Regions from separate parts of the Chitinophaga sp. RAB17 genome, predicted to be linked through region 1. Evidence: riboswitches for the same ligand, from Rfam matches in the RefSeq annotation. Region 1 holds a riboswitch; each other region holds the start of a gene.
The links. A riboswitch is a leader RNA that binds a small molecule or an ion and turns the genes downstream of it on or off. The one in region 1 is predicted to bind cobalamin.

Region 1 (5,215 bases):
ATCCGTTGCCAGAGCTGGTCTTCGGAATAAACGAGATGGTTGAGATCTTTCATGACGATTATTTAGGGTGTGCTCCCACAAAGGTGTAGTAATGCCACAAGATGAAAATCTTGTAATGATATTATTAAGGCCTATAATCGTATTATAATCGTATTGGTGGTTTATTGATCTTTCTTAAAACGTAAGGGGGATATATTCGTTAACCTGTCCTGGAACAGCTTAGCATGATAAGCAGCCTTCATTTCCTTCAGACAATTAAGGCAGAGACAATCTGAAAATTGTTCCTGAATATAACTTCTTTCCAGATCATCCAATGGCAGCAAAGTACATTGGCAAATCAGAATGGATCCTACCTTACACTGAAATGCGCTGTTACAGCGCGGGCAATATTTCTGCTCATGTTCGCACATACTTTACGGTTTTAATGAATCAGGATATGGTTCCATATAAAATAATGGGTTGCAGTAAGGTATCTGCAACCCATTTCGCTTTAAATTACATCTTATAAATGAAGATCTCTTGCTCCTTTTACTTCTGTAGATATTTCACCTAACATCGTTCCTGCACTACAGTTCTGACCGGTATATACCTTTACAAAATCAATCGCATTCAAGGTTACTGCAGTACCACTGGCATTTACAGCCCAGGAGATGTCGAAAGTATTATAGCCGAGTGTTGGATACTCGCTGGAATAACTGTCGGAATATCCCCATGCGAACGCAAGATTGGTAATGATGCCACCAGTTTGTAATGTATTTACAAGTTTGGTGCCTGTAAAGGCGATTGAGTCCTGGTTAGGCGCCATTGCGGGATAATAGTTGTTCGTAGTGTGGTAAGCGTTAGCCTGCACATAACCGGTAGCTCCCTGGTTATCTTTCCACAACACACTGGTACCCACAGCATGAGGATTATAATACGTGATACGGTAATTTTTGATAGTACCTGTTGCGGTATACTGGCTACCAGCCAACTCATACCAGGTATCATCAGGAATGCCATTACCGTTGGTATCCTGGCTAACCATCACCACTCCCGGCTCTGACCACTGATAGGTGGGACCCAAGGGATTACCATAAATACCCAAATCATTGCCGGCACTGTTCACTACAGAGTGATCAAATCCAAATACTATGTAGCCGCCAAAGCCACCAAGTGATACCAGGTTGCTGGTACTGCCCACCAGGCTTTGCGCTACTGTGGTAGTGCCATACGACGCATCATTGATAAATTGTCCTGCGGCAGGCATGTACGTATATACATGGCTGATAAGGGGACTGCTGGTCAGTAAAGCTGGTCTTACTGTTACGTTGCTGACAAGCGAAGCGGAAGACTTCTTCATAGGTTCCAGGCCGGCAGAAAGGTTTTCTTTCTGACAGGCAGCCAACATTAAAAGACTACCAATGCCTAAAGATGTCAAATAGGATTTTCGCATACTAATTATTGTTGAGGTTTAAAAAACAGTTAAATAGTTCCCATCTTAATAAAATACGGGAAGTGTAGGGAAATAATATCCGGCATAGCGTACTGTTTGCTTTAAAGAACCGGTAGTAGCGTCATAGAATAACCATCTGTTGTCATTACTGCTGCCCCACTCATCCGTCAGGGTCAGCACCACGAGTTCTTTTGTTCTTTCATTGAATCTCACAGCCGAGCCATAAAAATATTGGCCATTAGGAATCGTGATGAATGGCGCTGCAAAAGAAGCCTCGTTGCCAGCTGTGTATTTATATATTTTGGTTCCACTATATTCCAGCGTACCACCAATGCCAGGTCCATCTTTACGTTCCGCAATGAATACCTCGTTACCGGATCTGCTGGTAGTGATACCACCTGAATGCCATGACCACAATGCCCATGGATTGGTTACTTTAAATGGTACGGGGGTTTCAGTTACAGCAAGACTAACCGGGTCAATGCGTAACAGTGCGGAGTCTCCTGCCGCCCACACCGCGCCGTCTTTCGTACGGGCAAAGCCTATAGTACCTTTGGGATATTTCTTAACGATACTGTAGTCTGAGGTTTTCAATATAACGATACCATCATTTTGTGTAAGTACAAATACATAGTCTCCGGCTACCAGCATATCACCGGCAGATGAATTAATTCCATCTATCTTAGTCCCTATAGTCGGACCAGCGAGGTTTACACGGTATACACCATCCACTGCGCTTAACAAACCTCTTGCATCATCTATTCCTGTAAAGGCATGACCTTCCTCCTGCGGAAGATGATCTACCCTCCCTGTTTCTTTCATGGTATATGCATCGGCTACCACCAAAGGCCCACCTACTTTTACAGACATATACACCTTGCCTTTATGGATGGTGGCGAACTGCAGTGTTGCACTGGTCGGTCCAAAATCTTTGCCGGGATTTTCTGTTTTAAATACATCTTTAACAATCTTATTACTATCATAACTATAATAGAATAAGTCGCCGGAGGTAGTTCCATACTGTCCTTCCTGTACTACCAAAAATCCGTTTTCATATTTACCCCACACCTTTACCTGGTAGATCACTGAGTCTGAAGCGCCGGCATTGCTGGCTGTAAATACGATATGGTAATCCCCCCGGGCACTTGCCGTGAACGTATACACAGAATCATTTCCGACTGCATTTCCATTTATTTTCCAGCTGAACGTAGCACCAACGGGATTGTTTATCCTGGGATGATAAGAAAGCGTAGCGCCAATATGTATAGAATCTGCACCTCCGGTTTTGTCCACACCGGGACCGGGAATGGCGTCGTCATTTTTTTTACATGACATCGCCAGTGCTAAAATAGAAACTACAAAGAAAGTACTTCCCGAAAATCGCATGTTTATATATTTGATTGATGATTAAGCTACAGTTGTTTCAATTATGCATGTAATGCTTTGGGGTACCGGTATTTCAGCATTTCAAAAGAACCAAAGAATACAGTTGAATAAAAAAGATTTGCTACGAGCATATTCTTTAAAAATGGTAAAGCGAGATAGTAACATTGCAACAAACCTGCAAGGTTGTACATATAGGGTTTACCGGTAGTAATATTAATACCATGATTGATCCACACGCCGAAATCAGCAACGATCCAATGTATCAATCCGGCAGACAGGGCGGAAAGAAGTATGCGGAGAGGCGTTACTTTTTTGATGATCACTCTGCCTGCTGTTACCATGAGAGCAAAGGCTGCATAGTTCCATGCCCAGCCACTATAAAGCAATCCCGTAGCGTATTCCGGATATATCACATGAGATATGATAATATCGCTGATGAATAATGTCAGAACAGGAAAGGCATACGACTTGAAAAGATTACTGAAATAAGCGCCTGCAAAAAGGGCCATAGCGCCAATCGGCGTAAAGTTTGGATAAGGCATCAGATTACCCGCACCTAATACACGTATGAGGCCAGCGCCTAAAATAAAAAGGAGTAAAACAAGAAAACGTGGGTCAATTTTTTTATCAGACATTGTTAATAGTTATTTTAAAGGGAATAGGGATTCTGCATGAAGAAATCAAATGATCTCTCACGAAAAAAAACATACATACTATAGATGAATGACATGCGCTATCAGGCACAGTCAATCAGATACAAAAATTCTTTTTTACCAAAATAAAAACCGGAACACCGGGAAAATACATCCATGTTCTTCACCCGAAAACATGATATATAGTTGCAAAAGGCAGGTCTTCTGGCTTTCCTGCTTTTTCGGTCGCCTTCCCGTTCCGGATAAGCGGAACAGTGGCAAGGAGGAATTAACTCCGAAAAAACGATACCTGTGGGCACACAGGCAGCAGGATTTACAGCTACGGGGATAGCTCCGGTTTTACACCGGATTCCCTTTTAATATTCTTGCATACGTGCTAGAATAACCAGTTGCAGCCGCAAATTAATGAAAGCAGATGGTTTCTCCAAATGTTGTGACAACAGGAATTGAGAATTACGAATTAGGAATTACGAATTACGATTGGGTGAGTAGATATAAGCGACGTTGATCTTCGCGTTTACTATCTACTCACCCAATCGTAATTCGTAATTCCTAATTTGTAATTCTCACCTGATCCCTATAAACTATATCGCAGCCCCAACTGCATTTGCCAGCGCGAGGCCAGCGGATCGATGGAGTAAGGCATACCCGGATCCCTGAACTGGTAAAGCGGATACCCCTGCGAACTACGTGCAGGAATATACGGCTGCAGGCCGATACTGGCAGTTGAGTTATAGGTGTTCGGCGAAAAATAGCTCCACCCCCATTCCTTGTTGAGCAGATTGGTGAAGTTCATGATGTCTACAGAAAACATAATAGTATGGCGGTCTTTCAATGGTTTCTCTTTAAAGAGTGTAAGTTCCTGCGAAAGGTGCAGATCGGCATTTACATTCCAGGGAGTTCTTCCGGTATTACGTTCTGTAAAATCGCCTCTGCGTGAACTTAGATATTTGTTGTTGTCTATGAAATGATCGAAAGCAGCTGCCTGCTCCTGTGCAGTACTGATAATCGTATTTCCGTCTGCCGCATATTGCGTAGCAAAAAAATTGATTGTTTCACCTTTTGCCGGTATATATGCCAACGCGATCTGCTGCGGCGTATTTTGCGGCGTATAGTTAACGAATCCATAGGTAAACGGACTACCTGATTGCGCCGAAAAGAAAATCGAAATCACACTGCGCCACCTATCGGACCAACGACGGTCGTATCCCGTCATAGCAATAATCCGATGCCTGATATCAAAATTGGATAAAGACAACGCAGGATCATTGGGATTCAGCGCCTGGTTTAACTGCCAGTTCGATTCCATAGAATTCCGGATACCGTTGGAGATATCTTTCGATTTCCCATAGGTATAAGCAGCGGTGAAATGAAAGCCACTAGTAAACCTACGGCTTACTTTAGCCGTAAGACTGTATCTGAAACCTTTGTCAGTATTGGTAAGCAGGTATCCGTTTGCCAACCGCGGGTCAACGCTGCCTGCATATATCGGCTGCTTTCTCAAATGTTGTGCAGTGTCGTATGCGTAGTAGGAAGGATTATCTTTCAGATTGATTTGTATAAATCTTACATCTTTGATCGTTTTGGTATAGATGCCCTCCAGCGAATAATTGAATCCATGCTGATCGGTATAGTCCACTGCAAGGCTGCTTCTCATTACAGCAGGCATCACAAAATTGTTGTCTATTACATCGATCTGTGTTTGTCCGGCATTGGGATCATTCACTACCCGGCCCTGCTGATG
Region 2 (5,215 bases), on a different contig from region 1:
CATCCCCTGTCCTCCCTCCTGGATACCCATCATGGACTGGCCAATGCTGTTAATATTCCATACGGGATGCAGTTTAATATTGCCGGATTTGAAGACAAATTCCGCCGCATCGCCAGAACACTGGAGCTGAAAGAAGAAACCGGCGAAGCTGTGGTGCAGTACCTGTTTGAACTGAATTCAGAAGTCAACATCCCTCACCATCTCCGGGAAATTGGTGTGAAGGAAGCACATATCGAAACACTGGCAGACCTGGCCCTGGCCGACTTTGCCCATCCTAATAATCCTAAACCGGTGTCCAGGGAAGACTTCAAACAGTTGTACCTAAATGCGCTATAGACATGAAGAAAAAGATAGGGATCAGTCTTACAGAAGCCAGTGCTCCCAATTATGAAAACTGGTTTACGCCTGCTGACCTGGGCGATGACCTGGAACTGGTGATTCTCTCCTACCTCCGTAACAACGTAGCAGACATCTCCACCTGCGATGGATTTGTATTAACAGGTGGGGTGGATGTATTACCATCTTACTATGGTGGTGCAGAAAATTATCCGCACCAGCCAGCTCACTTTTTACCGGAAAGAGATGCGTTTGAAAAAGTGATCTACGAATATTCACAACAACAACGCATTCCCATACTGGGCATTTGCAGAGGGCTGCAATACATCAATATCCTGGAAGGTGGTAAAGTATATGAAGACATAGGAGAAGCGGCCAACAAAATACATAAAAAGGGAGATGTGGATAAAATACACGAGGTCCATATCCGGAAAGATACGCTGCTCCATACCATCACAGAAGTGGAAGCCGGGCAGGTAAACAGCGCACATCACCAGGCCATTCATCCGGAGCATCTGGGCCATAACCTGATGGTGAGTGCCACTTCCGGCGACAACATCATTGAAGGCATTGAGTTCGAAGATAAAACAGACAAAGCGTTTATGCTTTGCGTACAATGGCATCCGGAAAGAATGCCAGAAAAAGAGGAGAATCCCCTCTCTCAAAAAATCAAAATACAATTTATTCAAGCAGTAAGAAACCATCAAAAATGAAAATCATAAATCCGGCTACAGGCGCAACTATTAAAACTATCCGGGATGACATGGATACGAAGTTGATAGACAAGTATATGTTCCTCCGGGTAGGACAGGAATACTGGGTAAAGGTGAGCCTGGCTGACCGCATAAAAATCATTGAAAAGTTTAGTGTGTTGCTGGAAAAAAACATTGAAAAACTGGCTGCCATACTTACGTCTGAAACAGGGAAACCATTGCAACAGTCCCGCAATGAAATCAATGGCGCCAGAACACGGATACAGTGGATGCTGGAGAATGCAGAAAAATACCTGGCAGATGAATGGGTCACCAATACCGATGCACTCAAGGAAAAAATATCCTACGAGCCACTGGGCGTTATCTGCAATATTTCTGCCTGGAATTATCCTTATCTCGTAGGCGTAAATGTGTTTATCCCCGCGTTGTTAGCAGGTAATGCGGTGTTATACAAACCTTCTGAATACGCCACGCTGACGGCAATTGAAATAGATAACTTACTCAAGAAAGCCGGCGTGGAGGAAAATGCATTTAAAGTAGGTATCGGTGGCAAGTATGCAGGAGAACATCTGTTGGGTTTAAGATTTGACGGCTTCTTTTTTACTGGCTCCTATAAAACCGGCAAATACATCTATGAAAAAGTAGCGAAGAAAATGGTGCCTTGTCAGCTGGAACTGGGCGGCAAAGATCCGCTCTACGTAGCAGACGACATCACCGACATTGCCGCGGTAGCTGAAGCCACCGCCGATGGCGCCTTTTATAACAACGGACAAAGCTGTTGTGCAGTAGAACGTATATACGTACACGAAAATGTATACGATGAATATGTAGCAGCCTTTGTAAAAGCAGTACGCTCCTGGAAGCTGGGGTTACCTACAGACGAAGGCGTATACTTCGGTGCCTTAACAAGGTATGAACAACTGGAAGTACTGGAAGAACAGGTGAAAGATGCCAAAGCAAACGGCGCGACGGTATTGCTCGGTGGCAAACGTATTGTGCATGATGGAAATTTCTTTGAACCCACCATTATCGTAGATGTCAACAACAAGATGAAGGTGATGCAGGAAGAAAGCTTTGGCCCCATCATCGGTATTATGAAAGTAAAGACCGACAAAGAAGCCATACAATTCATGAATGATACCGACTACGGACTCACCGCTTCCGTATATTCCAGCAGCCAGGAGAGAGCCGAAACCATTCTCTCACAGGTAAACAGTGGCACCGGCTACTGGAACTGTTGCGACAGGGTTACAGCAGGATTACCCTGGGCCGGCAGAAAGCATTCCGGTATCGGCGCTACCCTATCACATCAGGGCCTACGGGCTTTTACAAAAACAAAATCGTGGCAAATGAAGGGCTGATCATTTTTTCACCACCACATAACAACCATCCAGTGCATGTTTGTCGGAGGTATCGAATCCGGCTGTCAACAGCTGAAAAGGTAATTGCGGGCGGCAGAAAAAATTGAGATTACTCTTGTAATAAGGCCCGGGAATACGCGGACTTACGATCCGGGTAATAATTCACCGGGTATTTAAAATACCACGTATTATCCGGGAATGATAAGCCGTAGTACACGGTCCCTCCCCAGCGGGATGGCCGCATCAACTGATCTGGTATCAGGATGAGAGGATACTGTCTGCCATTGTACGATGCTTTCGGAAAATAATTGCTCTGCATAAAGCTGCCAGGATTCGGCATAGCGCTTAAATTATCAGGTGCCAGGTCATAAAACGCCTTCCTCTTGTCCTTCATCAGTGCCCATCTTATACTATCTAACTTGCTACCATCATATAAAGAGTCTGGTAACTGCCTTCCAGCGGCGCTTATAAGATCTGCCCTGGTAAATTTTTCCGCTGGAACTAACCTCATGCAGGCATCGGAACGGGTAATTTGTGTAAAAGCGCACATGGGATTAAGTATACAAAACAATACTTTTAAAAACGTTCTCAATGTATAAAGGAATTAAGTTGGAACTATTGTGAAAGTAGTGTTTAAAAGGTTAATAAAATGTTGTCGGCGACAACACTGGAAAAGATGCGTTGATATTTTTCGATGGTGATGCTGCGCATTGCGCCATTCTTTCATTTTGGATTTTACTAATACTTCACGTACGTTTGCATCCACAATTGGTTCCGCCTGCGGGCGGATTAAAAGGGAATCCGGTGCAATACCGGAGCTATCCCCGTAGCTGTGATCCTGCATTCATTTTTGAATGAATTGATTTTCCGGATACTCCATACCACTGTCTGTATGTCCGCAGATGGGAAGGTTCCCGGAAAAGCAGGAGAGCCAGAAGACCTGCCAGATGTTATCAATCATTCAGCGCTTTCGGGTGAAAGGCCAGGAATGTAAGCCTAACGGCATATATTCTATTGTGTAAATATTATTTACCCCTGGGCGCATTATGCAGGTGTGATATCACCGGCTTTTGAGTTTTGTTTTTTTCCGGATACGGTATCCGGACAGGGAAAGGTATGTCATCAATCCAAATATCTATTATATGAAAAAACAGTTATTATCCTCCTTGTTTCTGGCTTTTGCCTTGTTGGTGGCTTCCTGTAAAAAAGAAGATGCACTGCAGTCATCACAGTTACAAAAGTTGGACGCCAATAACAAAACCGGCGTTACAACATCATTGATTACCGGTAAATATGCAGATGGTTTCTTTATTGCCAATGAAGGATGGTTCGGTCATGGCACCGGCGATCTGCACTTCTATTCGTATAGTGGTGACAGTTTGGTGCAGGACGTGTATCACCTGGAAAACCCAACCGGTGCATTAGGCGGGTCATCCAACACATTGCAGTTTGCGACTTTCTTCAACAATAAGCTGTACATCGTAGTGAAAGCTGGTGGACCGCTGGTGGTAACAGATGGTGGCAGCATGGTGGAAACCGGCCGTATTACTACCTTACCGGGCAACGATGGGCATGCCTTCCTGGGTGTTGATGCCACGCACGGACTGTTGAGCGCCAGCGATGGTGTATATCCTATTACACTGCCATCTCTGGTGGTAGGCACTAAAATCAGCGGGGTTGCTGGTTATACCGGCGACATGCTTAAAATTGGCAGTTATGTTTTTGTATTATCTCAAACAGATGGTATCGTAGCACTGAATAGCAGCACTTATGCAGTAGTGAAAAAGTTCGGCGCTGCTAACCTCGCTTTTGCTGCGGGTAAAGATGGAGCGGTATATGCGACCAATTCAGATTCACTGATTCGCATTGTTCCGTCTACCCTGGCACGTACTGCGATCAAACTGCCGTTTACCGTACCTTCTCCATGGGGAGCATGGCGTCATGCAGGTATTACTGCGTCTACACAGGACAGTGCTATTTTCATTGTGCGTAACAACGGTTTTGCTGGTGGTACACAATTATACCGCTACGTAATTGGCAACGCTGCTTCATTAACTACGCCATTTATCACCCTGCCAACGGGTCAGTATTTCTATGGTGCAGGAGCGGCATATAACAAGGAAAAGAATGAATTAGTAGTAACTACGCTGAATGGATCATTCACCGGCAGTATCAACCGGGTGCTGATTTATGATGCCACCACTACTACCCTGAAAAAAACGCTGACCTACAACGGATGGTATTTCCCGGCCATGCCAGTGTTTCACGAATAAAGAACTATAAAATAAAGAAATCCCCCGCTTGCCAATGGCAGGCGGGGGATTTTTTTATCCCGATACTTCACTAGGATATTCAGGATTTTCTGGTTATTTTAATACGATATTTTTTTTCCACGTATTTCACTCTTAAACCATTGTAAAATGAGCGTTAAACTCACTCAGGTATCCACGTTTTTTTGTGCCCTGCTATTGCTGTTATGTTTGGGCGGTAGCAAAGTTGTTGCCCAGGTAGGACCCGTTAGTATTTCAGGACCCACTACTGTGACGCCCGGCAGCGTTGGCATTTATTCACTGGTACCCACCGTTAGTGGCAGCACGTATGTTGCCTGGAATGTCACCGGAGATGGACAGATTATTTCTGCACCACCTAATACCGGTCTGGAAGGCTATGGCATCAACACCTGCTATGTCACCTGGGGGCCCAACATTCAAACCGTTTATCTGACGGTAACACTGGCCCGGAATACTCCGATACAACAGTACACGCTGCGGATAACACGGGGAACGGGACTGAATGGTGCAGATA
Region 3 (5,215 bases), on a different contig from region 1:
AGGAGTTGATATTAAAGTGTGTGCCCAATACATCTACTGTGATTTGTTTTACCTGGATGCGGAACGGTTTATGTGCATCATGGGCAATTTCAAAGTAGGCTTCTCCGGTGAGTGCAATTTTGCGCTCGTTGCCTGCAAATGTTGCCGGGAAACGGATGGATGAGGAGGCATTAAGCCATATTTTGCTCCCATCGGCGAGTACCAGCGGATAGGTTTCGCCGGCAGCGGTGGTGAGGGTATTATAGAGTGGGGCGCTGGCTTCGCCGTTTGTTTTTTCGTATACCAGTTGTCCGTTTTTCGTCCGGATGGTACTGCTGCCCTGTTGTGCCAGTTGTTGCATGCCTTTCTGGTCGAGTACAATTTTTTCTCCATTGGCCAGGGTGAGTACTGCTTTGTGGCTGTCCGCGGTAGTTTTCGTTTGTGCCGCCTTACTGATGGCTGGTTGGGGTGTGTGCCACTGCTGCAGCAAGAGATACCCTGTCGGAATAGCCATACCAACCAGGATGGCTGCTGCCGCCGCGAGTTTGAATGTACGGATATTTTTTCGTGGCTGGTGGATAGGAATAACGGGAGATGCCTGTATATGCTTTAACAGCTCTTTCCTGACCCTTTCGCCCGGATCGGCAGATGACAATGCCGTTGCGGGCTTTACCTGCCGGAATGAGGTCTGTAATTCATTTAACAGGGTGCGGTTGGAAGTGTCCTGCCGCAGATAGTCCATCAGCTCAATGGCTTCCGTTGGAGTACATATCCGTTGTTGCCATCGGAGGAGCAATTGTTGGTAATAAGCTTCGTTTCTTTCTGTGGACATGTATATACTATCCCGGAAACGACAGGTAGGGTGGGTGGAGGTGAAAATATTTTTTCAGCGGGGTGGGGATCCAGCATCAGACTGGACAAAAAGAAGACCGGGAGCAGGCCATCACTATTGGTATAAAAGAAAAACCGGATGCTTTTCATGGCGAGGACCATATGTTCTTTGACGGTATTCCGGGAAATGCCTAATTCCTGTGCTACCTCTTCATAGCTTTTGCTTTCTTCCCGACATAGCCTGAACACTTTTTGCCGTTGAGGAGGGAGTTGACGGATTGCTTCGTGCAATAATGCCTCGTATTCCTTCCATATCAGTTTGGTATCTGCATCTTCTGTTTGCCGTTGTAATTCCTGCATGACCTGTAGGCGGAGTGCTTCGTCGGCAGTTATTTTCTTTAATGATTTGAATACATGATTTCGGGTAATGCGGTATAAGTAGCCGCTGAAGGACAGTTCAGGATTGATCCGCTCCCTTATCTCCCAAATCTTTATGAATACTTCCTGTAGTGCGTCTTCCGCAAATTCCGGAACATTTATAAAGTGGAGTATGTAGGTATAAAGTGAGGGGTAGTATTGGTTGTATAATGTTATGTAAGCTTCTGCATCCCCTTGCTGCAGTTTCTTCAACAGAACAGCTTCTTCATTGCCCACTGGATTCGTTATTTAAGGCTAAAATAAGAATTTAGCGATAAAATGCAGCGGTTTTTTTTGGGCAGGATTATACTGATTATACTGACTTTTACTTTTTGATTTAAAAGATTAGGGAAGATATAAGCGGATAAATTCGCTAATATCTTCCCTAATCTTTTTAAATCTTCCTAAATCAAAAGCGTAAAAATCAGTATAATCAGTATAATCCTGCCCCAGACAAAATTCGCTCTCAGGCAAACAGTGCTGCATATTCCTGTATAAAGTGGTCAAAATTGCGGGGTGCATGACCTGTCAGCTGCTGCACTGCCGGTGAAATGGCGGCTGCTTCTCCGCGGGCATAGTGGGCATAATCTTCGATGAGGCCTTCTGCCTGCCAGAGGGGAAATCCTGCCTGTAATAAGGCCTGGAGTAACTGATCCGGTGAAACATTCACGTAGGTGATAGTACGTCCCAGCGCGATAGACAGTTTGGTTGCCAATTCCTGGTGTGTGAGGGATTCGGGGCCGGTAATATCATATATTTTGCCTGCATGGCCGGGAGTAGAGAGTGCGGTGGCTGCTATTTCGGCAATATCCCGGATGTCTACCAGGCTAATCGGCGCCTCTCCGGCGGTGGCGAAAAACTTGCCCTGCTGTATGATGGGATCCCGGAAGCCCAGCAGTCCCTGCATAAATAAATTAGGTCGCAGGAAAGTATAGTCTATACCGGATTCGCGGATCTTTTGTTCCACGGCGGCATGATACCGGAGAAAACGTACCGGCGATTGTGGTGCTGCATGCAACTGGGAAAGTTTTACAATATGTTGTACTCCGGCATGGCGTGCAACATCCACGAAATCACTTTGTAACTTTTCGGCTTGCTCAGAAGAGTTTGTGAGCAGGAAAGCTTTTTCTATTCCCTGTAAAGCGCTGGCCACGCTGTCGGGATTATTAAAATCTCCGATCACGGCTTCTGCTCCCGGTAACGCGTGGAGTGCGCGGGCCTGATCGTCTGTAGTTCTTACCATGGCACGGAAAGGAATACCTTGTGCGGATAACTGTTTGGCCAGTGTAGTACCAATGTTGCCGGTGGCGCCTGTAATCAGGATGTTAGCTTGTTTCATTTTTGTTCGTTTTATGATGTAAAACTCACTTTTTGCTACTGCGCCACATTGTAAGAAAACGAAATCCTGCTGTAAAACGGCCGGGAACTTAAATTTGATAGTTGCCGGGATTTATTATCTTCGCCCCCGGTTCTTTACGTATTACAATCGAAGCAAGTAATGGTTCCCGCTGAAAAGCGGGATTAAAAGGGAACTGTGTGTAAATCACAGGCTGTCCCGCAACTGTAAGTTTTGCGCAGATAATTTATCTGCAACTGTTAAACAATATACCACTGTTCCGTTGGAGGAATGGGAAGGTGTTTAACAGTGAAACGAGCCAGGAGACCTGCCTTTATTTCACTTTGACACTGCTTTCGGGGATTGAAGCAGGTCAGGTTTTGGTATGTAGTAATTTTTTAAGAACAGGTACGACAGATGGACGCTTTTTTAAAGGTCCGTCAACCAATGCTGTATGGCATCCGGGATCATGCCTGTAAGAAACAATTACGTACTATCTTCTCCTCTCTTACACTTTCTCCTGTTAAAGCATTGCTATGGTATGTAGAAGAGCGTGAACATCATGTATCACCTTTTAAACAATCAGCAATGATTATCCACAACTTAGGCTATCCGAGGATAGGTAGCCAGCGTGAATTGAAGAAGGCCTGCGAAAGCTACTGGACAGGCAGCATTTCTATTTCTGCCCTACAGGAAGTTGCCGCCGGTATCCGGTTGCAAAACTGGGAACTGCAAAAGCAGGCGGGGATCGACTGGATTCCCTGCAACGATTTTTCCTATTATGACCAGGTACTGGATACCTCGCTGATGACGGGCGCTATACCAGCGAGATACCAGGCCCTCACCGCAAAACAGTTATCTGAAACAGACCTGTTGTTTGCTATGGCCAGAGGTTATCAGTGGGATGGAGATGATATCACCGCCATGGAAATGACGAAATGGTTTGATACCAACTACCACTATATTGTTCCTGAATTTACCGCCAGTCAGGACTTTCACCTGTTTTCCCGCAAAGTGGTGGATCAGTTCCTGGAAGCGAAGAATGCAGGCTATGCTGCCAAACCGGTATTACTGGGCCCCGTTTCCTTCCTGTTACTGGGTAAAGAAAAAGAAGCAGGATTTAACCGGTTATCATTGATAGATAAATTGTTGCCGGTGTACCTGGAAGTGCTTGACCTGTTAACGAAGGCTGGAGCCACTGTGGTACAACTGGATGAGCCCTGCCTGTCACTCAATCTTTCTGCGGAAGCATTACAGGTGCTCAGCGATTCATATGCGCAGATACATGCTGCCTTCCCGCAGTTACATATTGTACTGGCTTCCTATTTTGAATGTTATGGCCAGCACCTGCCGGCAGTACTGGCATTGCCGGTGCAGACACTGCACCTGGACCTGGTACGTTGCCCGGCACAACTGGAAGATGTATTGCAGACAAAGATCGCCAACAGCAAATTGCAACTCTCTCTGGGAGTAGTAGATGGCAGAAATATCTGGAAGAATGACTACACCAAATCATTAGCATTTATACATAGGGCTATTAAAGTTTTAGGGGAAGACAGAATCGCCATTGCGCCTTCCTGCTCTCTCTTACATGTTCCCTGTGACCTGGATTACGAAACAGCGATATCTCCCGAAATAAAAAACTGGATGGCCTTTGCCAAACAGAAGCTGCAGGAATTAAAGGAGCTTCGGGATATTGTAAAAGGAAATACAGCACTACTGGCCGCCAATGAGGACGCAATTCGCAACCGTGCAGCCTCAGGACTTATTCACCGTAAAGCCGTAAAAGACAGGGTCGCTGCATTTACATTGAGTGATGCCAGCAGGAAAAGTGCCTTTACAGTTCGTCAGGCTATACAGCAGGAGCAGTTTGACCTGCCATTATTCCCGACCACTACCATTGGCTCCTTCCCACAAACAGATGATATCCGGCAGTTAAGAGCAAGATTGAAAAAAGGAGAACTGACGGTAGCACAATATGACGCCGCCATAGAAAAGGCAACTATAGAAGTGATCCGCTGGCAGGAAGAAATTGGCCTGGATGTACTCGTGCATGGCGAATTTGAGCGCAACGACATGGTGGAGTATTTTGGCGAACAGTTAGATGGATTCCTGTTTACTAAAAATGGCTGGGTACAGAGTTATGGCAGCCGTTGTGTAAAACCACCGGTTATTTTTGGTGATGTAAGCCGTCCTGCAGATATGACGGTACGCTGGAGCAGCTTTGCACAAGCCAATACCGACAAGCTGATGAAAGGTATGCTCACCGGTCCTGTTACTATTTTACAATGGTCTTTTGTGAGAGATGACCAGCCAAGGTCTACTACCGCTAATCAGATTGCCTGGGCTATACGGGATGAAGTGGTGGCACTGGAAAATGCGGGTATTAAAGTGATACAGATCGATGAACCAGCCATCCGGGAAGGATTACCTTTACGCCGGGAAAACTGGGCGGCGTACCTGGAATGGGCTGTACAGGCATTCCGTATTGCTGCCAGTGGTGTAAAAGATGAAACACAAATTCATACGCATATGTGCTACAGTGAATTTAATGATATCATTAAACACATTGCTGCGATGGATGCTGACGTGATCACGATTGAAACCTCCCGGTCACAAATGGAATTACTGGATGCCTTCGCGGATTTCAAA
Region 4 (5,215 bases), on a different contig from region 1:
AAGGCTGGGAAATTGCCAAAGCTGCCCCGCTTTCACCGGGCAGCTGGCGGAACATGGGCATGCCTTTGTATGGTCACAGTGTAGCCTATACGAAACATTTCCACAGCTCAGCCGGCACCAACTACCAGGTAAGACTAAAAGAATGGAAAGGTACTGCCGCTGCTATAAAAGTAAATGGTAAAGCCGCAGGGGTTATAGATATTCCTCCTTATACCGCCGACATCTCTTCGTATATGCGGGAGGGTGACAATACCGTGGAAGTGATCATCACCGGTAGTTTAAAAAACACGCTCGGACCCCATCACAATAAACCTCAACCAGGAATAGTGTCGCCCTGGCATTTCGGAAACGTAAAACAGCATCCCCGCGGAAATGCCTATGACACCTATGACTACGGTATGATGACTGATTTTGACATTGAACAACGTGCCCGGCACTAAATAAAGGAAGGATATGACAGCTATTAAAGTGGGACTATTTGGAATTGGACTGGCCACCTATTGGTCGCAGTTTGAAGGATTAAAGGAAAGACTGGAATCCTATCAGCTCCAAATAGCGAGGCAACTGGAGAGTGATGCCGTTGTAGTACTGGATGCGGGCCTGGTAGATTCGGTAGAAAGTGCCAGAGCAGCAGCTACCCTTTTTAAAACCAACGATGTCAGCATCATCTTTTTGTATGTATCTACTTATGCACTATCGGCCACCGTATTGCCGGTAGTGCAAAAAGCCAAAGTACCGGTAGTGATCCTCAACCTGCAGCCAGTGGCGGCCATCGATTACGAGTGGTTCAACGGATTGGGCGACAGGGGCCTCATGACCGGGGAATGGCTCGCCAACTGCCAGGCATGCGCCGTTCCGGAAATCGCCAACGTATTTAACCGTGCCGGCATTCCTTTTTACCAGGTAACCGGCACGCTGAACGATGTGGAAGCATGGCAGGAAATAGCCGACTGGAAAGAAGCTGCCGCAGTAGCCGCCGGCATGCGGAACAACCGTCTCGGTGTATTAGGCCATTACTATAACGGTATGCTGGACATCTATTCTGACCTTACCCTGCAGGCAACTACCTTTGGCGGACATATCCAACATCTTGAAATGTGCGACCTCGCCGCCTTTCACCAACAGGTAACACCCGCCGAAATAGAACATAAAATACAACAGATCCACCAGGAAATGGAAGTACTGGAGGAATGCCCGCCACAGGAGATTGTACGCGCCGCCCATACTGCGGTGGCACTGGATAAAATGGTGGCGCACCATCAGCTGGGCTCCCTCTGTTATTATTACGAAGGCACTCCCGATGGCGAATATGAAGATCTGATTGCTTCCGTTATCACCGGCAACTCCTTACTCACCGCTCACCAGGTACCCGTAGCGGGTGAATATGAAGTAAAGAACGCACAGGCCATGAAGATCCTCGACCTTTTCCAGGCAGGTGGCTCCTTCACAGAATTCTATGGCCTGGATTTTAACGCTGGCATTATTCTCATGGGACATGATGGTCCCGGTCACCTGGCAATTGCCGAAGGCCGGCCCCTGCTGAAACCATTAGGTGTATACCACGGCAAACCCGGTAAGGGCTTGTCTATTGAAATGAAAGTAAAACATGGCCCGGTCACTTTACTATCTGTAGTAGAAACCCACAACGGCAAATTAAAATTGCTGGTGGCAGAAGGCGATTCGGTGCCGGGCCCTATTTTGAAGATCGGTAATACCAATAGCCGGTACCGGTTTTCACTGGATGTAAAAACGTTTGTCAACAACTGGAGTAAAGAAGGCCCTGCGCATCACTGCGCCATTGGCATCGGGCATATAGCCGCGAAAATTGAAAAGCTGGGAAATATACTGGACATTGCTACCGTAAAAGTATGCTAACGAAGCATATACAACCCCTCGCCCCCTTTCGTTTTGAATCAACAGAATAATAGCCTACTTTTGCTCCGTTATGGTTTATCCATGTCCACTCCGGGCATGAATAATTAAAAGGGAACATGGGTGAAAATCCCGGACAGTCCCGCTGCTGTAAGTCTCATACAATGCTAAGGCAACACCACTCAAGGCCACTGTTGATCATTCAATGGGAAGGTCGCCGAAAGCAGAGATAAGTCAGAATACCTGCCATACAACTGATTTTTGAGCTTTCGTGGAATGAAGCTTAGGGATAAATGCAAGCTACAGGATGTTCCTGTACCCGTGCGCTTTCCTAATTATTTTTTCTCCTGTCGAAGGCTGTTGATGGAATATTAACAGGTTTAAAATTATGCGTTTCACTGAACAAGCCTGTTCACTGACTAAGGTATGCTTGTATGTTATGGTCTTCATCATCTGGCCGGCAACAACCATTAAAGCACAGCAGGCAGATACGATTACCACCAAAGATCTCCGGGAGGTGTCCGTTACCGCGCAGCGAACCGGCAGCGAAGTAAGCCCGGGGCAGAAAATGGACGAAAAACAACTCAGCAGACTGGGCAGCCATTCTGTGGGGGATGCTATCCGCTTCTTCTCCGGAGTGCAGATCAAAGATTATGGTGGCATAGGAGGCCTGAAAACAGTGGATATCCGCAGTATGGGCTCCAACCATACCGGTGTATTCTATGATGGCATTGAACTCGGCAACGCCCAAAACGGACAGGTAGATCTGGGGAAATTTTCCCTGGACAACATGGAAGAAATCGCCCTGTATAACGGACAAAAAAGCAACATCTTTCAACCGGCCAAAGACTTCGGATCTGCCGGCTCTATCTATCTTACTTCTCTCAAACCTAAATTCGCTCCGGGTGAAAAAACACATGTGAGAGCGACTGTTAAAACAGGCTCCTTTGGCTTGTTCAATCCTTCCCTGCTCTGGCAACAAAAAATCAGTGATAAAATATCTGCCTCCTTCAGCAGCGAGTGGACCAGCGCTACCGGACGGTATAAATACACCTATGCTAAATACGATAAACAAGGAGGCACCAAGCTATACGACACAAGCGACTACCGTAGAAACAGCGATGTAAATGCGGTACGGCTGGAGGGCGGACTCAATGGCGTTATGAAAGGAGGCGAATGGAACACTAAAATATATTATTATAATTCCGAAAGAGGCCTACCGGGTTTTATTGTCAACAATGTATACGGGCATGTCGACCGCCTCTGGGATCGCAGCCTGTTTATCCAGTCCTCTTTCCGTAAAGAAATTACCAAACGGTACAGCATCCTCCTCAATGGCAAGTATGCATATGATTATACCCATTATAAAACCAGCGACACGGCACAGTTTCCGGTAGACAATTACTATCGCCAGTACGAAATGTATTTTTCTATGGCAAATCAATATGCGCTTACTACCTGGTGGACCATCTCCCTTTCCGGCGATTTGCAATGGAATAAGCTGGATGCCAACCTGCAGGAATTTAGTTATCCTACCAGGTATACCACGTTGGTCGCAGGAGCTTCCGCCGTGAACTTTAAACGATTCAGCGCACAGGCCAGCATACTCGGTACTTTTGTGAATGAAACCGTAAAACAAAATGCTGCTGCCCCATATCAGCAAAAATTTACTCCTGCAGTTTTTGCATCCTGGCAACCTTTCCCAACACCTGATTGGCACCTGCGGACCTTTTATAAACGCATCTTCCGCATGCCTACGTTCAACGATCTTTATTATACAGAAATCGGTAACCGCTTTCTGAAACCAGAATTCGCCACACAATATGATGCAGGCATTACCTGGAATAAAACATTCACAGATAAACTGCTCAGTATAGCTGGTCTGGAAATAGATGCATACTATAATGAAGTTACAGATAAGATTGTAGCGGTACCTGGGCAAAATCAGTTTATATGGACCATGATGAACCTCGGCAAAGTAAAAATTAAGGGCGTAGACGTAAAAGCAAATGCCGGCTGGCAAATCAAAAAGCAGGTGGATATCCTGTTAAAAGCGACCTATACTTTCCAGGAGGCACGGGATTTCACCGACCCCACCGAAGGGTTCTATGGCGATCAGATTGCCTACATCCCCCGCCACAGCGGCACACTCATAGTGAGCGCCGATTATAAAGGCTGGGAAGCGAATTACAGTTTCATTTATACAGGAGAAAGATATAACGCCAAGAACAATATACCAGCCAACTATGTACCTGCATGGTATACCAGCGATATTTCCTTTGGCAAACAATTTAACTATAAACGTACCCGCGTTCACGTTACAGCACAGGTGAACAACCTGGCCAATCAGTTTTACGAAGTGATACAAAGCTACCCCATGCCGGGCAGAAACTGCCGCTTCATTGTAGCGGTTAATATTTAATCAGAAATGTTATGACGAAACAAGTAAAAAATACGTACTTATTGCTGGCAGCCATTGGTTTGGTTATCAGCAGCTGCAGAAAAGATTCGACCATTGTGCCTTCGGAACTCGTCCCCGTAACAACTCCGGAGCCGGATGCACCATATGCAGGCATGTATATGCTGAATGAAGGAAACATGGGCAGCAATAAAGCCAGCCTTGACTATTTTGACTATACCACCGGCATTTACAAGAAAAACATCTTCGCAGAAAGAAATCCTACAGTAGTGAAAGAACTGGGAGATGTAGGCAATGATGTACAGATCTACGGCAGCAAACTATACGCTGTTATCAACGTATCCAATAAGGTAGAAGTGATGAATGTTGCCAATACCAAAAGCCTGGGAAGAATTGATATTCTCAACTGCCGCTATATTACTTTCGCTAATGGTAAAGCCTATGTCAGCTCTTACGCGGGACCTGTAAAAATAGAAGCCAATGCCCCTATCGGCTTTGTGGCAGAAGTAGATACCAGCACCCTGCAAGTTACCCGTAAGGTAATAGTAGGTTATCAGCCGGAGGAAATGGCGGTAGTAGGTAACAAGTTATATGTGGCCAATTCAGGCGGTTACCGCGTACCCAATTATGACCGCACCGTATCAGTAATTGACCTGCTCACCTTCACCGAAACTAAAAAAATTGACGTAGCCATTAACCTCGATCGCGTGAAGGCAGATAGCGATGGCGATATATACGTGACCTCCCGTGGTGATTACCGGAAAACACCCTCTAAACTATTTGTGATCGACACCAAAAAAGATGAGGTAAAGAAAACATTCGACATAGGCGCCAGCAATCTCTTTATCTCCGGTGATACCGCTTATGTCTATGGCTCAGAGTTTAGCTATAACACCGGCAAATGGGTCATCAGCTATAACATGA

Region 2: linked by a shared signal. The riboswitch ahead of AB4Z08_RS30365 (DUF5074 domain-containing protein) and the one ahead of AB4Z08_RS15575 (DUF6580 family putative transport protein) in region 1 are both predicted to bind cobalamin.
Region 3: linked by a shared signal. The riboswitch ahead of metE (5-methyltetrahydropteroyltriglutamate--homocysteine S-methyltransferase) and the one ahead of AB4Z08_RS15575 (DUF6580 family putative transport protein) in region 1 are both predicted to bind cobalamin.
Region 4: linked by a shared signal. The riboswitch ahead of AB4Z08_RS14845 (TonB-dependent receptor) and the one ahead of AB4Z08_RS15575 (DUF6580 family putative transport protein) in region 1 are both predicted to bind cobalamin.

What each region holds. Positions count from the first base shown of each region.
Region 1 is NZ_JBFREI010000004.1:44,726-49,940, reverse strand. Features, by position in the region: gene AB4Z08_RS15595 (glycine-rich domain-containing protein) at 1-53, opposite strand, end outside; gene AB4Z08_RS15590 (cysteine-rich CWC family protein) at 162-410, opposite strand; gene AB4Z08_RS15585 (hypothetical protein) at 503-1,432, opposite strand; gene AB4Z08_RS15580 (DUF5074 domain-containing protein) at 1,478-2,818, opposite strand; gene AB4Z08_RS15575 (DUF6580 family putative transport protein) at 2,860-3,453, opposite strand; cobalamin riboswitch at 3,649-3,876, opposite strand; gene AB4Z08_RS15570 (TonB-dependent receptor) at 4,049-5,215, opposite strand, start outside.
Region 2 is NZ_JBFREI010000013.1:84,464-89,678, forward strand. Features, by position in the region: gene AB4Z08_RS30345 (iron-containing alcohol dehydrogenase) at 1-336, shown strand, start outside; gene AB4Z08_RS30350 (gamma-glutamyl-gamma-aminobutyrate hydrolase family protein) at 339-1,049, shown strand; gene AB4Z08_RS30355 (aldehyde dehydrogenase family protein) at 1,046-2,410, shown strand; gene AB4Z08_RS30360 (hypothetical protein) at 2,520-2,804, opposite strand; cobalamin riboswitch at 3,163-3,372, shown strand; gene AB4Z08_RS30365 (DUF5074 domain-containing protein) at 3,553-4,683, shown strand; gene AB4Z08_RS30370 (hypothetical protein) at 4,831-5,215, shown strand, end outside.
Region 3 is NZ_JBFREI010000003.1:778,973-784,187, reverse strand. Features, by position in the region: gene AB4Z08_RS14890 (FecR family protein) at 1-811, opposite strand, end outside; gene AB4Z08_RS14885 (RNA polymerase sigma factor) at 721-1,464, opposite strand; gene AB4Z08_RS14880 (SDR family oxidoreductase) at 1,694-2,566, opposite strand; cobalamin riboswitch at 2,710-2,913, shown strand; gene metE (5-methyltetrahydropteroyltriglutamate--homocysteine S-methyltransferase) at 2,981-5,215, shown strand, end outside.
Region 4 is NZ_JBFREI010000003.1:770,533-775,747, forward strand. Features, by position in the region: gene AB4Z08_RS14835 (glycosyl hydrolase) at 1-440, shown strand, start outside; gene AB4Z08_RS14840 (arabinose isomerase) at 454-1,875, shown strand; cobalamin riboswitch at 1,930-2,137, shown strand; gene AB4Z08_RS14845 (TonB-dependent receptor) at 2,312-4,294, shown strand; gene AB4Z08_RS14850 (DUF5074 domain-containing protein) at 4,306-5,215, shown strand, end outside.